3 regions of the Paenibacillus sp. MT124 genome follow, and region 1 is predicted to be linked to each of the others. Evidence: predicted binding sites of a transcription regulator. Region 1 holds the regulator's gene; each other region holds the start of a gene.
What was found. Region 1 encodes Rex, which represses fermentation and respiration genes when NADH is low (regulators of the CRP and FNR family bind a similar motif). Its sites were predicted from a motif close to TTGTGAAATATTTCACAA; they were not measured.
Positions count from the first base shown of each region.

Region 1 (7,055 bases):
ATAGGGACCAGGCTTTGCTGGTCATCCCTCGTGATTTCCCAAGCGTAAAAGGCAGTGTGGGGGATGCTCACTTTGTCGACATGCTTGTACGATCTCTGGCCGAAACGGCTATTGCGACAAGGGGCCGTATGATGGTGCTCTTTACTTCATACCGAATGCTGCGCCAGGTGTATGACCCATTAAAAGAAGCGCTGTCGGGTAACGATATTTCGCTGCTCGGTCAAGGCGTTGATAGTGGTAGTCGTTCCAAGTTAACCCGCAGGTTCCAGGATGCGAAAGCAACCGTTCTGCTGGGCACCAGCAGTTTCTGGGAAGGAGTAGATATCCCTGGAGAGGCTTTAACATGTCTGGCCATTGTCAGATTGCCTTTCCAGCCACCGAACCATCCACTCGTCGAGGCGAAGAGTGAACTGCTGCAGGAACAGAAAAAGAATCCGTTTATGAAGCTGTCTGTTCCACAGGCCGTCATTCGTTTCAAGCAGGGATTCGGCAGGCTTGTTCGTACGGCTAAGGATCGGGGTATAGTCATCGTTTACGATACACGGGTCATTGAGTCTTATTACGGAAAGTATTTCCTATATTCATTACCTGGTCCCAAAATGGAACATATGCTGACTGAACAGATGGTTCCACGGATTAGCGAGTGGCTGGAAACGCCGGCTCAGGACGCGTCTGCTTCGAATCAGGAGTGACATCGTTGCGCAATAAGGGCTTCTCGCTGTAAACTTTATTAAAGTGTGAATTATTTTTGAAGCACTTTTAACTTGATATCTTATAAGGCATCTTGCATGATTTCATTCGGAAACGAAAAAGGTTATGCGGGATGCTACATTTTTATTTATCTATTGTGGCCTTGGTAAGGGGGAGTAATGTAATGAAATCAGATAAAATTTCGGAAGCTGTGGTACGCAGATTGCCTGTTTACTTGCGCTATTTGAATGAACTGCATCAACGTGAGGTGGGCACGGTGTCATCACAGGAACTGGGACTACGCCTGGATCTTAATCCTGCCCAGATTCGCAAAGACCTTGCATACTTTGGGGACTTCGGTCGCAAAGGCATTGGATATGACGTATCGTATCTAATCGAGAAAATCCGTCATATATTGAAAATTGATCAGCAAATCAATGTTGCTCTGGTCGGAGCTGGTAACTTGGGACATGCATTGTCCAATTACAACGCCTATCTGAAAGACAACATGAAAATTGTTGCTGTTTTCGATGCATACGGTCCTAAGATCGGCAGTCAGATTAACAGCCTGAAAGTACAGCCCATGAATGAACTAACGGACTCGGTCAAAAAAGATAATATTCGTATTGGTATCATTACCGTTCCGGATACCGAAGCTCAGAACGTAGCCGATCAGCTCGTGGAATCCGGCATTGAAGCGATTCTGAACTTTGCACCAACCATCTTGAAAACACCACCGCACGTCCGTATTCATCATGCTGATTTTACAACGGATCTGCTTAGCCTTGCTTATTATCTGGAGAACGGAAAGGACGACGAGGAAGATGACGACAAATAGATGGGTAATTCATAACGGCAAATTTGCTGTAAATAGTGGTACGGAATGGACCGTGGTTCAAGGATATATGGTCGTTGAAGATGACAAGATTGTGCATATTGGTGAGACACTGCCGGATGGAGATGAGAGCCTGCCGAAGGTTGATGGCAAAGGACTGGTCTTTTTGCCGGGTCTGATCAATACGCATGGTCACGCAGCCATGTCCCTTCTGAGAGGTCACGGGGACGATCTGGCCCTGCAAGTATGGCTTCAGGAGAAAATGTGGCCTATGGAGGCGAAAATGACGTCTGAGGACGTGTATTGGGGCACCTCGCTTTCTGTATTAGAAATGCTGAAAGGCGGAACAACGGCATTCCTGGATATGTATGATCATATGGACCAGGTGGCAAAAGTGGTTGAACAATCCGGGATTCGTGCCGCATTGGCACGTGGTGTCATTGGTCTCTGTTCCGAAGAAGAGCAAATGCGCAAACTGCAAGAATCGGCTGCGTTTGCACGCGAGTGGAACGGACAGGCTGGTGGTCGAATTACGACGATCATCTCACCGCATGCGCCGTATACTTGCCCTCCGGATTACATAGAGAAGCTGGTACAGGTTGCACATGATCTGGATCTGCCGCTGCACACCCATATGTCGGAAACCCTTCGCGAAGTCGAACAGAATGTAACGGATTATGGACTGCGTCCAGTGGCACATCTGGAAAAGCTCGGTTTCTTCTCTCGACCTTCTCTTGTAGCTCACGCCGTACATTTGAATGATGAGGAGATTGAAATTCTGGCACGCCATGATGTAGCGGTCTCTCACAATCCGGGAAGCAACCTGAAGCTTGCTTCGGGTGTTGCGCGTGTTCCGGATCTGCTGAAAGCTGGAGTAACCGTATCTCTCGGAACAGACGGACCAGCAAGCAACAACAACCTGGATATGTTTGAAGAGATGAGACTGGCTGCTTTGATTCATAAGGGAGTATCCGGTGACCCAACAGCGGTTCCAGCGGGAGAAGCGCTGCTACTTGGAACGGGGTATGGTGCCAAGTCCATCTTCCTGAACAATACGGGAGCACTTCAAGTCGGCATGAAGGCTGATTTCATTGCGCTAAATATTGAACAAGCACACTTCTATCCGCACACGGATCTAATCTCTCATACCATTTACTCCGCTTCAGCCAAGGATGTGGAGCATGTATGGGTTGACGGCAAACAGCTGGTGAAACATGGTGAATGTCTTACTATGGATGAAGAGCGCATTCTGCGCGAGTCTCAACTTGCATTTGACGGACTGCTCGCCCGTTAATTTCAGAATAGCAGCAGCGTCATAGGGGAAAGGAAGTTCGGCTTTTGAAAAGAAAAAAGAAATGGATCTGGATCTCGCTGCTCATCCTGGTTTTGATTCTGTTTGGATTACAGCGCTTCTATGTCTATATTACCCAGGACCAGCGCAACGAAGAAGCGCTAGCTATTCAAGCGGCGCAGGAGCAGCTCGGGATAACTTCTTATGAGGATCTCCGAAAATACGTCTGGGGTCAAAAAGAAGGCGAAGATAACATTTACTGGACGATGATGGCCAAAAATAAAAATAATCAGGACATCGCCGTCTGGGTTAAGTTTGATGCAACCAATAAACCGGTCACAGGAAGCAACGCTGTGCACAGTGAATTGCTGCAGAACGGGTTATCGGAAGCACAAGTTCGCAATCGATTCAGCTCTGAAGTACCGGGCGGAGAGATCAAACGAATTATGCCTGGAGTCGTCAATGGCGTCTATGTATGGCAAGTTTATTACAAAGATGATACGCACAACTATTATCGATTCTATCGCTTCAGCAATGGAGAACAGGTTGATTTGGTCTATACGATTCCAAACAGTTAAACAGATATTCAGAGATTTTTCAGGTAAAATCTTCAAAGAACCGGCAGACGGAACCCCGCCTGATCCGGTTTTTTGGCGTATCTCGAAAATTATTCTGGATTTGAATAGTTAAAATTAATAATTTATTCATATTTTCGCCTTCGAAATTGTATATACGATGTGATATACTCAAATATGTATTCAAGGTTACATCAAACAGGAAATAAAACCTGTTGGGCACATCACAGGTCATTCGTACACAATTCATATTATGCCTATAAGCTATAGGGATGGGCCAAAAATTTGGGAGGGGAAACTCACTTGAAGCTAAAAGTATTGCCTATTGCTTTAACTGCCGTCATTTCAGCCGTTGTGTTGTTTGGAGGTTGGTTTGTGTATCGTCAGGTGGCCATGCAGAATCCGATTGAAAAAATGGTAACCCAGTATGAAGGGGTTAATGATGTTCAGTTAACTATTAACCGCAATGATGTACAATTGAAACTTGATTTGCAACCAAATGTAGATTTGGGCAGATTGGTTCAATATATTCAGAAAGAAGGACAGACCCTGATCGGCTCGCGCTCATTGAAACTTGATGTCGTTGATCATTCGAATGAAGCCCTGGAGAACTGGTGGGGCGATGCAATGTTTACCGTCGCTCAGGCGATGGAGAACAAGCAGTACACCGAAATTACACCAACATTATCCAAGATGGCGACCAATGGTATTCAAGTGAATACAGCCATGGATGACAATAACGTATATGTAAGTCTTAGAGACGGAGATGCCAGCAAGTTTATTATTCTGCCGCGTGTACCCGGCCAGATAGGAGTGTGGCCTAATGCCTAAATGGACGAAGGAAGTTGCCATTGGTTTTGTCCCCGTGTTGATTATCTTTCTCGCTTTTATTGGTGTGAATATCTTTCCGATTCTGATCGCAGCAGCGGTTGTGGGCGGATTGCTGCTTATGATGCAGATGCGGGGTGGCATTACCGTTGGAGCGGGTCAGGAACGTAAGCGCAAGAAAAAAGGACCCACCAAGCTGACGTTTGAAGAAATTGGCGGCCAGGATAGTGCCAAGCAGGAGCTGCGGGAAGCTCTTGATTTTCTCATCAAACATGAAGAAATTCAGAAGTTCGGGATTCGCCCATTGAAGGGGATCCTGCTTACAGGCCCTCCAGGAACAGGGAAAACCCTGATGGCCAAAGCGGCTGCACATTATACTGATTCCGTATTCGTTGCCGCTTCAGGCAGTGAGTTCGTAGAAATGTACGTCGGCGTAGGTGCTGGAAGAATTCGTGATTTGTTTCGTGATGCCAGAACACGTGCCGCGAAAGAAAACAAAGAGAACGCCATTATCTTTATCGATGAGATTGATGTTATTGGTGGTAAACGTGAAGGCGGTCAGCAGCGTGAGTATGACCAGACGCTCAATCAGCTGTTAACGGAAATGGACGGAATTTATACATCTGATACACCGCGTATTCTCGTTATTGCAGCAACAAACCGTAAGGAAATGCTGGACAGCGCCTTAACTCGTCCGGGACGTTTTGACCGTCATATCCAGGTGGACCTGCCTGATAAGAAAGGCAGAAAACATATTTTAGAGCTCCATGCGGTGAATAAACCTCTTATGGAAGGTGTAAACCTGGAGAAAACAGCAGAGGAATCCTACGGCTTTTCAGGTGCACAGCTTGAAAGTGTCATGAATGAAGCAGCAATCTACGCCATGAGAGATGGACTGCTCAACATTGAACAGCGCCACTTGTCTCTGGCGATTGATAAAGTCATGATGGGTGAGAAGACAGATCGTGAATCCAGTGTTGAAGAGAAAAAACGGGTAGCCATTCACGAATTGGGACATGCCATCATGGCAGAGCTCGTACGTCCTGGCAGCGTAAGCCAGGTTGCTCTCAGCCCGCGTGGACAGGCACTCGGTTATGTACGTCACAATCCGCAGCAGGAGCAATTCCTATACACCAAGCGTTTTCTGGAAGAACAGATCATGATTGCACTTGGCGGTGCAGCAGCAGAAGAAATGTACTACGGTGGTCGCAGTACCGGTTCACGCAATGACTTTGAACAGGCGACCAATGTTGTACAGACGATGATGGCTTCGGGTCTGACCTCGCTTGGTATTGTAAACATGGATATGGTTACAACAGAAGAGCTCATGCGCGAAAATAAAATGATTCTGCAGGATCTGATGGATCAGACCAAACGTCTGCTCGAAGAACAACGGACAATTTTCGACAATTCATTGGATACGCTGATGAGAGAAGAAGTTTTGTCTGGGGAGCAATTTCGTTGTCAATTTCGTGACAGCGCCCTTTTACCGGCATAATTTATTTATGCCGGTTATTTTTTTTTACTTTTCACTCGTGCTAAGATATTATTATATGTTGGGTCGAAATTTGTAATTTTCGGCGAACAGGGTACAATAGAGAAATAGAGAACCGAAAGGATGGAGCAGAACCATGTTTTTTAAAAAAATAGGAGTTGTCGGCGGCGGCACCATGGGACAAGGCATTTCCCAAATGCTTGCAGCCAAAGGACTTGATGTGCTTCTGGTGGAGCACACAGCGGAGAAGCTTAACCATGCATATGACATGATTGAAACAAACCTCGATAAGCAATTAGAGAAATGGGCTATTACCAAAGCCGAGAAAAAATTGATTTTATCCCGTATTACCAAAGTTGCTCATCTGGCAGAACTGGGATCATGCGATATGGTTATCGAAACGATTTCTGAAGATCTGGAAGCCAAAAAGGCGGTATTCAGCCAATTGGATCAGGTTTGCCCAAGCAATGTTATTCTTGCAAGTAATACATCCACGCTGAGTTTGACCGAGCTTGCAAGCTCGACCAAGTACCCAGAGCGTGTTATTGGTATGCACTTTATTCACCCGGTTTCCCGGGTTGACCTTGTAGAAATTATTCGTGGTTTGAAAACATCGGATTCCACTTTCGATGAAACAAGAAGATTTGTGGAAGAGGTTGTAGACAAAAAAGGTGTAATGATCTATGAATCCCCTGGATTCGTTACGTCCAGACTGATTTGCTTGCTGATCAATGAAGCTCTTCATGTCCTTCAAGAAGGCGTTGCTTCTGCTGAAGATATTGATGATGCAATGCGTATCGGATACAACTTCCAGCATGGCCCGCTTGAAATGGCTGACCGTTTCGGATTGGACTCCGTTGAAGCTGCGCTGGAAAGAATGTTCCGTGAGTTCGGAGAGCTCAAATATCGTCCTTCTACCGTATTGAAGAAAATGGTACGTGCAGGACATCTCGGTGTTAAGACGGGCGAAGGATTCTTCAAGTACGACAAGGATGGTGACCGGCTGTGAAAATTCTCGTAATCAACGCGGGGAGCTCCTCGCTTAAATATCAATTGTATGACATGACAGATGAGTCCGTACTCGCTAAAGGACTGGTTGAACGGATCGGGATGGATTCCTCCATTCTTACGCACAAACCGACGGGCCGTGAGGATGTTACTGAAGTCAGTGAAATTCTGGAGCATACTACGGCAATTCGTAAAGTTATCGATATTTTGACAGATAAAGAAAACGGCGTGCTCGGTTCAGTCGATGAGATTCAGGCTGTTGGACACCGTGTCGTTCACGGCGGGGAAGCCTTCAAGGAATCCGCACTCGTTGACGATGCAGCGAAGGCTGAA
Region 1 is NZ_CM179500.1:4,177,148-4,184,202, reverse strand. Features, by position in the region: gene dinG (ATP-dependent DNA helicase DinG) at 1-692, shown strand, start outside; gene AC3RCI_RS18790 (redox-sensing transcriptional repressor Rex) at 875-1,528, shown strand; gene AC3RCI_RS18785 (amidohydrolase) at 1,515-2,819, shown strand; gene AC3RCI_RS18780 (hypothetical protein) at 2,864-3,394, shown strand; gene AC3RCI_RS18775 (hypothetical protein) at 3,695-4,222, shown strand; gene AC3RCI_RS18770 (AAA family ATPase) at 4,215-5,717, shown strand; gene AC3RCI_RS18765 (3-hydroxyacyl-CoA dehydrogenase family protein) at 5,851-6,723, shown strand; gene AC3RCI_RS18760 (acetate/propionate family kinase) at 6,720-7,055, shown strand, end outside.

Region 2 (7,055 bases), 190 kb from region 1:
AACATGCTTGACCGCGCTTGGCAGTTCCGCTCGGTAGGTTATGGTCATGATAACAAGACTTGGGCAGATATTATCAGTGCCCTGCGTCTCGTTGGCTACGATTATGTTGTAAGTATTGAACACGAAGACGGTCTGATGTCGGTTGAAGAAGGATTCTCTAAAGCCGTACAAAATCTCCGGCAAGTATTGATTGAGGAACCGCTGGGCGATATGTGGTGGGTTTAGAGCTATACTAGGGGGAAATTGAATATGATTAACGTCACCATTTGGAATGAGTTTGTCCATGAGAAAATTCACGATGAAGTAAGGGAAGTCTATCCGGACGGATTGCACCGGGCGCTGGCAGACGGACTCGGCGGCGAAGGATTTGCGATTCGGACAGCTACACTGGATCAGCCTGAACACGGCTTAAGTGATGAGGTGCTGAATTCCACAGATGTGCTGATATGGTGGGGACATATGGCACATGATCGTGTAAGCGACGAGGTCTCACAGAAGGTTGCACAGCGAGTACTGAACGGCATGGGATTGATTGTTCTGCATTCCGGGCATTTCTCCAAACCGTTCAAGGCCTTGATGGGCACCAGTTGTGATCTGAAATGGCGTGTTGCTGACGAGCAGGAGATCGTATGGTGTGTCAATCCTTCTCATCCCATTGCGGATGGGATTGAAGGCAAGATTGTACTTGAAAAGGAAGAAATGTACGGTGAATTCTTCGATATTCCGGTACCCGATGAGCTCGTGTTCGTAAGCAACTTCCAGGGTGGGGAAGTATTCCGAAGCGGCTGTACGTTCCGTCGCGGCGAAGGCAAAATCTTCTACTTCCGTCCAGGCCATGAAACGTATCCGACGTATTACAAGCCGGAAATTCTGAGAGTGATCAGCAATGCAGTAAAATGGGCATATCCTGCCCGCAGCTTCAAGCCGCAATTTGGCAAGAGCGAACCTGTAAGACCATTTGGTGGCGTGCTGGTCTAGGCCGCAAAAGTAGTATCTGATGGGCAAATGAAACGTATACCTAAGAACCCTTCTCCGAGTCAAGTATGACTGTGGCAGTTGGGTTCTTTTTGGGTAAGATAGGTACATGGGAGTTATACGATATTTGCCATGGTTCATCGAATCGTCCTGAGGTATACTTGTTGTATAGTCAAATTGCAAAGAAGCCTATTAAATTTTAACTTTTTTACGGCAGACGTTTTCTTTGTGACGTAAATGTGTTATTATGAAATATACTAACTAAATGTAAGTTCAGTGATCTCTAAAGAGGTGATTAATGTGGAAGGCCAAGATTTACGGATGTGTCCGCGTTTTGAGACGGCATTCTCGTTTTTGGGCAAACGCTGGAACGGTCTGATTATTCAAACGTTGATGAGTGGGTCTAAGCGATTCAAGGATATTTCCAACCTGATTCCGTCAATGAGTGACAAGATGTTATCTGAACGGATGAAGGATCTGGAGAGTGAAGGTATTCTGATTCGTCATGTTTATCCCGAGACGCCGGTTCGTATTGAATACGAGCTAACAGAAAAAGGGAAAGCTTTGCAGCCTGTCATGAACCAAATTCAGGATTGGGCAGAGCAATGGGTAGATTAAACGATTCATATGTCCAGGCTCAATGATGTGACCTGACAACAGAGAGCTCTTGATTTCGATGAAATCAGGAGTTTTTTGTCTTATATGCTTACTTAGTCATCATGGCTTGTCTGTTCAATATACAGGAATGTAGAAATAAACCACCTTTTTCCTGCAGGCCTTGCACATATTGACAGAAGTTATAGTATAATTTAAGAAAAATGGCCGCAGGCGGCCGGAGCGAGGAGGCCACTTGTCATGAGAGAAGAAAGCTTATCCCGTGAAGTACGCTACGGCAAGCAAGATATTGCGGAACTTGAGAGCGCATCCATTCAGGTTCATCTGATTTACAAAAAAGCTGCGGAACTGTTTAAATATTATTTTAATCCCCGCGTGGGTAACCAGGACCCAGGGGAAGCAGTTCCACTTGGAAACAGCAATGGGCAAGAACTGGCTCCGGTCGTCCTGCAAAAGTGGATTCAGACATCGTCAGGCTGGAAATGCATTGGTTGTGAAATAAGATACCCGGGGTCTGTGCAGGATAAGCTGGATGATGATTTTCCACGTGGCCAGCTTACTGGAGCTTCCGGGAAACGAAGATATGTAAAACCCGAAATGCTAATTCAAGCCATTGTATGGTCCCAGTATGAAAAAATCAGGCTGCTGGCACCGTGGCTTGGTGATGAAGCTTTTTATACCACACAAGAGCTGGATGTCATCGCCCGGTACATTGTACCGACATACTTCTCAGAGCGTCCCCTGCATGAGCAGGGCAAGCTCTACAAGATTCACCATCCGTACAGTAAGATCCCGCTGTATCAGGAATACGTAACAGCTCCTACATTCTGTGTACAGATGGATGGAGAGCTGCTCGAAGGGCGACTTTTGACAGGTGTGTATGTGTCGGAGGAACAGTTCCATGGGCTTAATCCGTACCTGAAAAATGGGGACGGGGGCCGGACTTATATGCAGGCGTGTGTTCAATAGAGGGGAATTAAATATAAGGGTTGAACGATCCGAACGAAGGAGCCCGCAAGCGGGCTCTTTGTGCTGCAGGATGGAATATGGAAGAAAAGTAACGGCATTGACACTTTTTTTGGATGAATATTGTGCCATAATAGAGGTTATGGACAACAGGGTGAAGATTTTAAGCAGGGTGGTGTTACCGACATGATGAAGAAGTTCCCCGGTTACATCGGTTTATGTTTGCTTATCATGGCAATTCTAGCCGGATGTACAGAGACACAGCCTTCTGAACAGCCGGTGGTCAAGGAGACCGATACTTCCAATACCATTACCGTTGCTGTCGATGGAAGCACTTTTTTACCTGATGCAACGAAGTCGATCAAGAGGGATTTTAGTGAAGGACTCACGCTTAAGAAGGCGCTATTGAACAGTGGTCTGGTTGATTTTACGGCCGACGGCAAGCGGATTCAATCCGTAGGGGAAGTTTCACTTGATTCCTCGCTAAGCTGGGCAGTTAAGCTAAACGGCAAGGATATTGATCCGGAAAATTGGGGCATGGAGCTTCATGCCAAGGATGAAGTGATCATTTACGTAAAAGCCGCCGACAGTACAGGAGAAGGTGTTGCATATCAGACAACCCTGCTCAAGATCAGCGGCGGCAATATTATGCCAGACCTTAATCGTCAATATGCGGGTGTCTATATCAAGGAGTGCACGGTTCGCGATGTACTTAAGTCCAGCGGCATCGTCAGAATGTCGGAAAATAACAAATACGTCGTTTCGGTTGAAAATGTTGTTCCACGCATGAATCAGCGTTGGGTGATCATGGTGAATGACAAGGAACTGATGGAAAACGGTTTGGATATGAAGTTGAATCCACGGGATGCGGTTAAATTACAGTTAACGGCATCTTAAACATAAACATAAAGCCCGCACCTCTTTAGGAGGACGGGCTTTTTTCATGTCACTTATAGATTAAGCTCATTACCGGAAGGTGATGACTTCAAGTGCTTAATGCTTAGATGCGGCAGATCTCATTGGGACATAATTCACAATGACAGATGCCTTGGAGCATCTTCAGGTCCTTGATAACAATCATGCCGTTATCATATTCAATGGCATCTTTTTTGCGCAAATCGCTAAGCATGCGGTTCACACTTTCGCGGGTAGCTCCAATCATGTTGGACAGATCCGTGTGGGTAATTTTTTTATGAATAATCACGTGATCGCCGTGGGGCTCGCCATAAGAATTGGACAATCGGATCAAGGTGGAACAGAGCGCACCAGGTTTGCCGTATAACATGAGGTCACGAAATTTGGTTTGGGTTAAGCGGTGATGAATGCCCATCCATTTCATAAAATCAATGGCGAAGTCACAGTGCTGACAGATCAGCATTTCCAGGTCTTTGTGCTCCAGTACACCGATTTCACTGTCTTCCAGCACTTCCGCCGAGAAGGTATGCTTGGAACCGAAGAACGGATCTGCCTGACCAATCATATCACCGGACTGGTACATGTACATGATAAGCTCTTTGCCTTCATCCGTGGATTTGGTGATCTGGGCACGGCCCCTTTTCATATAATAAAGTTTGTCGGACACATCACCTTCCCAATACAGGTGGGTCCCTTCAGGATAGGTACGGTCTTTCATGGTTACGAGCAGATGATTGAAATTCACTTCCGAGAAACAGTTGGTATTGCCGCGTTTTTCCATGACACTCAGTTGTTCTCTCATAAGTCTATCTCCCCTTTGTATCCACCGGAGGGGGATTACATTCATGCTGCAGTCCGCGCTCCGTGGTTCGCCGCAACCGTTACCGTCCTGATTAGGGTCAATTCCGCAGGGGAGGACGGTACAAATTGCGGTGGTTCAATTTTTAAGTTCAGTATATACCTAATCTTACCGTTTGAGGGGCATGGAAAGGGGGCAAAAATGGCGAAATTTCAAACATTGTGATTAAATTCACTTTGGAGAGGGAAGGCTGCATTTGACAGCTATATATTTTAAATAGGAAGTGAAAATGACCTTCAGAAGGAACTCCAAAAAACTTAAATTAAATTTGTTATACTTTGTGAAAAAAATCACATAATTAACCTTTTCGACATGTTACGATGTGTACGTAAAGAAGAGAGACAAACCAAAAAAACAATACGAACCTTTAGGAGGATGAGGGAGATGGCTGTAAAGAACGAAGTCGCCCCAGTAAAAGAACCGACAGCAGGTCAGTATATTCAAACGTTAATTGACAAAGCGAATAAAGCACACGCAGCATTCATGTCCATGGATCAAAAACAGATTGACCGCATCGTGCAAGCCATGGCACTGGCAGGTCTGGACAAACACATGATGCTTGCCAAAATGGCAGTGGAAGAAACCGGCCGCGGAGTGTATGAAGATAAAATCACCAAAAATATCTTTGCAACAGAATATGTGTATCACAGCATCAAATATGACAAAACCGTAGGCGTGATTGAAGATAACGAGTATGAGAGCTTCCAGAAAATAGCGGAGCCTGTAGGCATTATCATGGGTATTACACCGGTGACTAATCCGACATCCACGACGATGTTCAAAGCGTTGATTTCCATCAAAACACGTAATCCGATCATCTTTGGATTCCACCCTTCCGCTCAGAACTGCAGCCGCGAAGCCGCCAAAATTCTGCTCGAAGCTGCGGTGAAGCATGGTGCTCCGGCCGACTGTATCCAGTGGATTGATGATCCTTCCATGGACCGCACGAATGCACTGATGAATCATAACGATGTGGCGCTCATTCTGGCAACGGGTGGATCAGGCATGGTACGCGCAGCGTACAGCTGTGGTAAACCGGCACTGGGCGTTGGACCAGGGAACGTACCTTGCTTTATCGAGAAAACGGCAGATATCAATCAGGCTGTAACGGATCTGATCTTGTCCAAGTCATTCGACAACGGTATGATCTGCGCCTCCGAGCAAGCGGTCATCATCGAAGAACCGATCTTCGATCAGGTGAAAAAGAAAATGATTGCGAACGGGTGTTATTTCGTCAACAAGGATGAAGCTGCGAAATTGACAGCAGGTGCCATTAATGCGGAGAAATGTGCGGTTAACCCGGCGATTGTCGGTCAATCGGCAGTAACCATTGCGCAAATGTGTGGAATTGAGGTTCCGGCTGGTACCAAAATTCTTGTAGCAGAGATTGAGGGCGTCGGCACCAAGTTCCCGCTGTCTGCAGAGAAATTAAGTCCGGTACTGGCTTGTTACAAAGTAAAAACGGCAGCTGAAGGGATTGAGCGTGCTGCGGAAGTGGTTGCCTTTGGCGGCATGGGTCACTCCTCCGTTATTCACTCGAATAATGAAGAAGTCATAAGCAAATTTGCGGATCGTCTGCAAACGGGACGGATTATCGTGAATTCGCCATCGACACACGGCGCCATTGGGGACATCTACAACACGAACATGCCGTCATTGACTCTGGGATGCGGTTCATATGGCCGTAACTCGACCTCATCGAATGTCACTGCCGTCAACTTAATTAACGTGAAAAGGGTGGCTCGCCGTACCGTGAATATGCAATGGTTCAAAGTGCCAAACAAAGTGTACTTCGAAAAAGGAGCAACGCAGTATCTGGCCAAAATGCCTGATATTACTCGCGTAGCCATCGTTACGGATGCCATGATGGTCAAACTGGGCTATGTGGAAAAAGTGGAGCATTATCTGCGTCAACGCCAAATGCCGGTAGCAATCGAAGTATTCTCGGATGTTGAGCCCGATCCATCAACAACAACGGTAGACCGTGGTACAGAAATGATGCGCCGCTTCCAGCCTGACTGCATTATCGCTCTTGGTGGTGGATCACCAATGGACGCTGCCAAAGCCATGTGGTTGTTCTACGAATATCCGGACACGGACTTCAATGATCTGAAGCAAAAATTCATGGATATCCGTAAACGGATCTACAAATATCCGCGCCTTGGATCAAAAGCAAAATTCGTAGCGATACCGACAACATCGGGTACAGGATCGGAAGTAACATCGTTTGCCGTAATCACAGATAAAAATCTGGGCAACACCAAATATCCACTGGCAGACTATGAGCTGACTCCAGATGTAGCCATCGTAGACCCTGAATTCGTCTATTCACTGCCAAAAACAGCGGTTGCAGATACGGGTATGGACGTACTGACACATGCCATCGAAGCGTATGTATCGGTTATGGCCAATGATTACACCGATGGTCTGGCGATCAAAGCGATCCAGCTGGTATTCCAATACCTGGAGCAATCGGCGCTGCAAGGTGACAAACTGGCACGTGAGAAAATGCATAATGCTTCGACGATTGCCGGTATGGCTTTTGCTAACGCGTTCCTGGGCATTAACCACAGCTTGGCGCACAAATGGGGCGGACAGTATCACACCGCACATGGACGTACCAATGCAATCCTGATGCCGCACGTCATTCGTTATAACGCGAAAAAACCGACCAAATTTGCATCATTCCCGAAATATTCGCACTTCGTAGCAGATGAGCGGTATG
Region 2 is NZ_CM179500.1:4,362,964-4,370,018, reverse strand. Features, by position in the region: gene AC3RCI_RS19745 (sugar phosphate isomerase/epimerase family protein) at 1-225, shown strand, start outside; gene AC3RCI_RS19740 (ThuA domain-containing protein) at 250-978, shown strand; gene AC3RCI_RS19735 (winged helix-turn-helix transcriptional regulator) at 1,297-1,593, shown strand; gene AC3RCI_RS19730 (hypothetical protein) at 1,831-2,559, shown strand; gene AC3RCI_RS19725 (hypothetical protein) at 2,743-3,453, shown strand; gene AC3RCI_RS19720 (Crp/Fnr family transcriptional regulator) at 3,557-4,273, opposite strand; gene adhE (bifunctional acetaldehyde-CoA/alcohol dehydrogenase) at 4,715-7,055, shown strand, end outside.
Region 2: the regulator Rex is predicted to act here: its motif matches at 4,609-4,626, upstream of adhE (bifunctional acetaldehyde-CoA/alcohol dehydrogenase).

Region 3 (7,055 bases), 1.8 Mb from region 1:
TATGAAAATCTCAGTTATCGGATGTACACATGCAGGGACCGCAGCCATCATCAATACCGCCAAATTGTACCCGGATGCTACCATCACGGTGTATGAGCGCAATGACAACATTTCCTTCCTATCTTGCGGTATCGCCCTTTATGTCGGCGGGGTTGTGAAGGATCCGGATGGACTGTTCTACTCTTCGCCAAACCAGCTGGCTGAGCTGGGTGTAGTCACCAAGATGCTGCATGAGGTTACAGCAGTGGATGCCGCGAATCATAAACTTCAGGCTAAAAACCTGAAAACAGGGGAAGAATTTGAAGATACGTTCGATAAACTCATCGTGACAACAGGTTCATGGCCGGTCATTCCAAAACTTGAGGGGATCGAGATGGAGAACATCTTGCTCTGCAAAAATTACAATCATTCCAATACAATCATCGAAAAAGCCAAAGAAGCCAAACGCGTTACCGTTGTCGGTGCAGGGTATATCGGTATTGAACTGGTTGAAGCATTCCAAATGAATGGTAAGGAAGTCACCTTGATCGATAGTGTGGACCGGATTCTCAATAAATATCTGGACCCCGAGTTTACAGATGCCATTGAGGACACACTGACTGAACGCGGGATCAAGCTTGCACTGGGCCAGACTGTACAGAAATTCACCGGAGAGAATGGCAAGGTAACGAAGGTGATCACATCGAAAGGTGAATTCGAGACAGACCTCGTAATCCTGTGTATTGGTTTCCGTCCGAATACCGAGTTGCTCAAAGGCCAGGTGGATATGCTGCCGAACGGCGCAATTATCGTGGATAAATATATGCAAACAAGCCAAAAAGACGTGTTCGCTGCAGGTGACAGCTGTGCGATTCACTATAATCCAACAGGCAAGGCTTCTTACATTCCACTGGCAACCAATGCCGTAAGAATGGGTACATTGGTAGCTCGTAACCTGGTTCGTCCAACAACGCCTTACATGGGTACACAAGGGACATCAGGAATTAAAATTTACGACCAGAATATTGCAGGTACAGGACTGACCGAAACATCTGCTACAGATGACGGGCTGGTGGTGGAAGCTGTAACGCTTGAAGATGCTTATCGTCCGGAGTTCATGCCAACGGCTGAGAAACTGCTGCTCAAAGTCATTTACGAACAAGCTACACGCCGCATCGTCGGAGCACAAGTGATGTCCAAGGCGGATCTGACGCAATCGATCAATACAATCTCGGTTTGCATTCAGAACAACATGACCGTAGATGAGCTCGCCTTCATCGACTTCTTCTTCCAACCGCATTACAACAAACCATGGAACTTCTTGAACTCTGCCGGTCTTCAGGCTCTGCCTCCAGTAGAAGTAAAAGCACCAGCGATGGTGTAACTAATCAATCCGAGAACTGCCGCAGCAATGCGGCAGTTTTTTTAATTAACTTGATGTAGTTGATTCTGGAAATGAGTGCTATATTAACAACAGGTTAGAGGTCATACGCAATAGATATGAACATGAAGGAGTGGTTCACAACATGCTTACAAATACAGTATCCGAGCTTAAAGTTCTGCTACAATCTGTACCTCGCTCGTTTCTTGCGCTGAATCCAAATGAACTTGTACAGCCACGCATGGAAGGAAAATGGTCCCGTCTTCAGATTCTTGGTCATTTATGTGATTCGGCACTTCATAACGTAAGCAGGTTTGTCCAAATGCAGCATCAGACCGAACCACTGTCTATAACGCCTTATCATCAAGACCAATGGGTAGAGAGCCAACAATATGTCAGTGCACCAATTGAAGAGGTGTTAAATCTCTGGATCAGTCTGAATCAGTCCGTCATTCGTGTTCTATCCAGCATGCCGGAGACAGGGGAATCACCAACGTGCGTCTTACCTGATGGAAGTGTGGTTACGATGGAATGGCTGGCACAAGATTACGTCCAGCATCTGCAGCACCATCTGCAGCAAATTTTTGGTGAACATCATCACCTGGGAACAGAATAAGTAACCAACCAGCTGCACTCAAGCAAGAGAGCACGGAAGCTGGAACAAGGGGACTTTCAGGACTTTGTGATAAAAGTAACAAACTTGCCGAACCCTTCGCGATACAATGAACATATCAACGATGTACACTGATTTCGTTCATGAATAGTGAAGGAGAGGATGGCATGGCGGCAAAAACACCTCTTGAGGTTGCACAATATACGGTGAACACAGGGATGAAGAAAGGACAGAACCAGGTGTCCTTTGTGCTCGTTCTCAGTTTCCTGGCAGGGGCATTTATTGCGCTTGGCTTCCTGCTGGATATTCGCGTGATTGCCTCCGCCCCGGCGGAATGGGGCAGCTTGGTTAACCTGATCGGTGCAGCGGTATTCCCTGTAGGCTTGATCATGGTATTGATTGGCGGGGGAGAGCTGCTGACAGGTAACATGATGGCAGTACCGCTTGCTACGCTAGCCCGTAAACTGTCCGTAGGCAGCATGCTGAAGAATCTTACTCTGGTCACGATCGGAAACTTTTTGGGTGCACTGTTCGTGGCATATGCGTTCGGGCATGTGCTTGGTCTCACAGGAGAAGGAGTGTATCTGACCAAGGTTGTGGATATGGCGGGACACAAGCTGCATGACGGCTTTCTACAGGCGTTTATATCCGGAATCGGGTGTAACTGGCTGGTAGCCCTGGCGGTGTGGCTATCTTACGCGTCGGATACAATGAGTGGCAAAGTGCTCGGCATTTGGTTTCCGACCATGGCCTTTGTTGCTATTGGATTCCAGCACGTGGTTGCCAATATGTTTCTTATTCCGGCTGCCATCTTCGAAGGGCATTACTCATGGGGGCAGTACATTATGAACTTTATCCCGGTATGGCTCGGTAATCTGACGGGAGGCGCATTGTTCGTTGCTGCTGCCTACTGGATGGTGTACCTGCGTAAGGCGGACCCCGAGGTCAAAGCGGTTGTTCAGCCGGTAGAGCCGGAAGCCAGACCGATGTGGAGCAAACAGGCGTAATCGCCCGCACAATTTCAACTGAATATATTAAAGCGATCCCTTACTGCCATGAGGTCACGGTGTATGTTATACCGTAAGCCGGCGAAGATGGGATCGCTTTTTTACTACAGACAAAATAAATTCGCCATGACAAGGTTCGGGGGAACGAAACCTGTTCATGGCGAATTTCGGGAGTGGTCCATGATATGGCATGAGGAGGAAGTGGGGAAACACTAACCTAATGCCTTGTTTTTAATTTACCCCTGATTTTCGAGGATGAATCATGGAGCCAAAACTTTTTTTAGATTTAAAGGCATCAAGCCTGAGCGCACAAAACATGACTGTTCTCTTTACGTCATTACCTCCAAAATTATATGATGTAAGGATAGTTTTAAATGGGGAGGACTTGTACATATGATCGATCAGGAGAATGGCGTGTTTCCGGCGGTTTGCCCGCTTGACTGCCCGGATACTTGCGGCCTGCTGCTTCATAAAGAGAACGGTAAAATCGTGAAGGTGGCGGGCAACCCTGACCATCCGATTACGAAAGGCGCCATCTGCAATAAAGTCAGAAACATGGCAGAGCGGGTATATCACCCCGAGCGGCTGCAATATCCGATGAGACGTGTCGGCGCGAAAGGCGAAGGCAAGTTCGAACGTATAAGCTGGGATGAAGCTATCCATGAGATTACGGGGAAATTCAAATCGATATCCGCGAAGTACGGCTCGGAGAGTATCCTGCCATACAGTTTCTACGGCAATATGGGGATCCTTGGGGTAGATGGCATGGATCGTCGTTTCTTCAATGCGCTTGGTGCAAGTATGCTGGAGCAAACGATCTGCAATGCGGCCGGGAATACCGGATGGAAATATACGATGGGCGCCAATCGGGGAACGCTGCCCGAAGATACGGAGCATTCGGACCTTATTTTGGTCTGGGGAGGCAACATTGTAAGTACAAACATGCACCAGGTTGTCCTGGCTGAGAAAGCCCGCAAAAAAGGGGCCCAAATCGTGGTTATCGATGTACACCGGAATCGTACAGCTCAATGGGGAGACTGGTTTATTCCGCTATACCCGGGGACAGACAGCGCACTCGCACTGGGACTGATGAATGTACTGTTTGACCGGGGCCTGACGGACGAAGCCTTTATGGAAAAGTATACTGTGGGTCATGAGGCACTGCGCGATCATGTCCGCGACTACACCCCTGAACGGGTTGCGCGCATCACGGGTGTACCGGAAGCAGATATCGTGAAGCTGGCTGAGCTGTACGGAAACGCACAGGCGGCACATATTCACATCGGCAACGGTCTTCAGCACCATGACAACGGAGGAATGAATGTACGCAGCATTGCCTGTCTGCCTGCCATCACGGGACAATGGCTGAACCGAGGCGGCGGAGCCGTACGCACCAACAGTTATGCGAGCACCAATAGCGACGCACTGGAGCGTCCAGAGCTTCGGAGCAATTCGGAAGCACGGGTTGTAAACATGAACCGGATTGGCGAAGCATTGCTGGAAGCGCAGCAGCCGATCCGGGCATTAATGGTCTACTGCAGCAATCCACTGGTGGTGGCACCGGATACCGAGCGGGTGGAGCGAGGTTTTGCACGGGATGATTTGTTTACCGTGGTGCATGATCTGTTCATGACGGACACGGCCAAGTATGCAGACATTGTGCTGCCGGCCAAGTCTTCGTTTGAAGCGACAGATCTGTATACGTCCTATTGGCATCAGTATGTTCATCTGCAAGAACCGGTCATTGCCCCAATTGGCGAGAGCAAGAGCAATGTGGAACTGTTTTCGCTGCTGGGACAGGCGATGGGATATGACCCTGAGATCTTCGGTGAGACGCCGGAACAGATGATTGCGGACGCCCTGGCGGATACAGGCAATCCTTATATGAACGGAGTGACGCTGGAGGCCCTTCAGGAGCATCGTTTTGTGAAACTGGACATGTCGTCGCATGATTCATTCCTGGAACAGCTGCCTACACCATCCGGGAAGATCGAGCTGTATTCGGAAACGATGGCAGAGAGGGGACTTCCGCCGCTGCCTACATATCGTGCTCTAGTTGAAGGGTATGACGGGGAACATCCGGCCGGACCTGATGATGTGCATCCACTTATGTTCCTGTCGCCACCGAATCACAATTTCCTCAATTCAACCTTTGCCAATACGGAGAAGCATCAACGTATGGAGAAAATGCCCATGCTGCAGATTCATCCGGAGGATGCGGCTCTCAGAAACATTGAAGATGGCGATGCGGTGGTCGTGTGGAATGACCGGGGACGGATCGAACTTACTGCCAAGGTGAGTGAATCCATGCTGCCAGGTACGGTGATTAGCCAAGGCTTGTGGTGGGATGGAAGTGGACGGAAACAGCGGGTGAATTCACTGACATCAAATCGGCTGTCGGACATGGGCAACGGGGCAACGTTCTTCTCGGCCACTGTCGAAGTGAAGCGTCAATGAGTGTACTTGCAGATTGAGGCTTTTCAGGTAAGATGAACAAGGGATAAACCTTGAAGCAAGAATAAAAAGGCAATGTTTAATATACAAATGGCCTCCGCTCAGGTAGTTTAAGCCTCCGTGAGTGGAGGTTTGTTTTGTTCGTATATGGTAGTAAGGAGAACGAAGATGATGAGATGGCTGGATACATATCCAAAAGAAGTCAAAGTATTTTTGCTGGCAAGTTTGGTTAACGCGACAGGCAGTGCCCTGATGTGGCCGCTAACCACGATGTACGTATTTGATGAACTCGGGCGGACGATGGCTAACGCGGGATTCGTCATTCTGATCCAGTCGCTCGGCGGCATCTTCGGTCAGCTGCTCGGCGGTGCATTATATCACAGGGTCGGCGTGAAGAAGCTGATCATTGGATCGCTTGCCCTAAATGCACTTGGCCTGTTTGCCCTGCCCTGGATTAGTGCGTACTGGGTTGTATTTATATGTGCCATGGGCTGGATCGGCTTGTTCAGTTCCTTGTCACTGCCTGCGATTCAGGCTTTTATTGGCTTTCGGTTTGCGGAGCGGCGGGGAGAGCTGTTCAATATTATTTATGTGGCGAACAATATCGGTGTAGCGATTGGGACGGCACTCAGCGGTTTCTTGGCCGACTTTTCCTATCACCTCAGCTTTGTACTGAATGGCGTGACCTCTGCCGGGTTTGCAGTCTTCTTTTGGTACTATCTGTCGCGTGTGGATACCAATCAGGGAGAAGTGCATCTGACGAAACGGAAAACGGTCCAGAATGGTCCCGGGATCTGGGCGCTGCTTGGCAACACCAGGTTATACCTGTTTATGAGCCTGGGGGTATTGTTCATCCTGTTTGGCAATTCCATCTGGAACACAGGTGTATCGCCGTACATTATCTCCGAAGGGATGGAGAAACGAATGTACGGACTGCTCTGGACACTGAACGGGGTTCTGATCTTCGTGGGCCAACCGTTTACGAGCTGGGTTAAACGCACCATGGCCCGTACCTCCACTGCGCAGATGGCAGCAAGTGCGATTTTCTATGGATTGGCTTATATCGTCATGATCACGATGTACAGCTATCCGGGCATGGTGTTTGCGATGGTGCTGGCCACCTTTGGAGAAATGCTGATCTCACCTGCAACCCCTGCCTTCATTTCCGACCATGCGGGCAGAGCTGCACCATTTTATATTGGAGTCTCCGGCGGTATCGGATCGATCGGTCGTGTCATTGGCCCTTATGTGATGGGTGTGATGTACGATAAACAGGGCTTGATCTCCGTAGCCTGGCTGGCAACGGCGATGGCAGGGGTGGCCCTGCTCGGTTTTGCACTTCATGCCGTCCTGAATCGCCACCGTGAGGTAAAGGAGTATGGGTTGGATACCTAGAGTCTTCTAGGCGGGATATCATTGGAGCAGACATGTTGGACGAGTAGAAGATCCATCCAGCATGTCTGTATGTTTCACAAAACTATGGTTGACAAAATAATGTTTTTATGCTATAATTTACATATTAAATGTTTCCGTATATACTAAGGTTCTCCTGGCCAGGGGGGACCTTATTTTGTTATGCGGGAGGATAAATATGAAGCCAAATGAATCCAGCATTACGTCT
Region 3 is NZ_CM179500.1:5,998,429-6,005,483, reverse strand. Features, by position in the region: gene AC3RCI_RS27190 (FAD-dependent oxidoreductase) at 2-1,363, shown strand; gene AC3RCI_RS27185 (DinB family protein) at 1,506-1,976, shown strand; gene AC3RCI_RS27180 (formate/nitrite transporter family protein) at 2,141-2,980, shown strand; gene AC3RCI_RS27175 (hypothetical protein) at 3,044-3,196, shown strand; gene AC3RCI_RS27170 (molybdopterin-containing oxidoreductase family protein) at 3,374-5,437, shown strand; gene AC3RCI_RS27165 (MFS transporter) at 5,606-6,829, shown strand; partial or broken gene AC3RCI_RS27160 (class I SAM-dependent methyltransferase) at 7,026-7,055, shown strand, end outside.
Region 3: the regulator Rex is predicted to act here: its motif matches at 2,041-2,058, upstream of AC3RCI_RS27180 (formate/nitrite transporter family protein).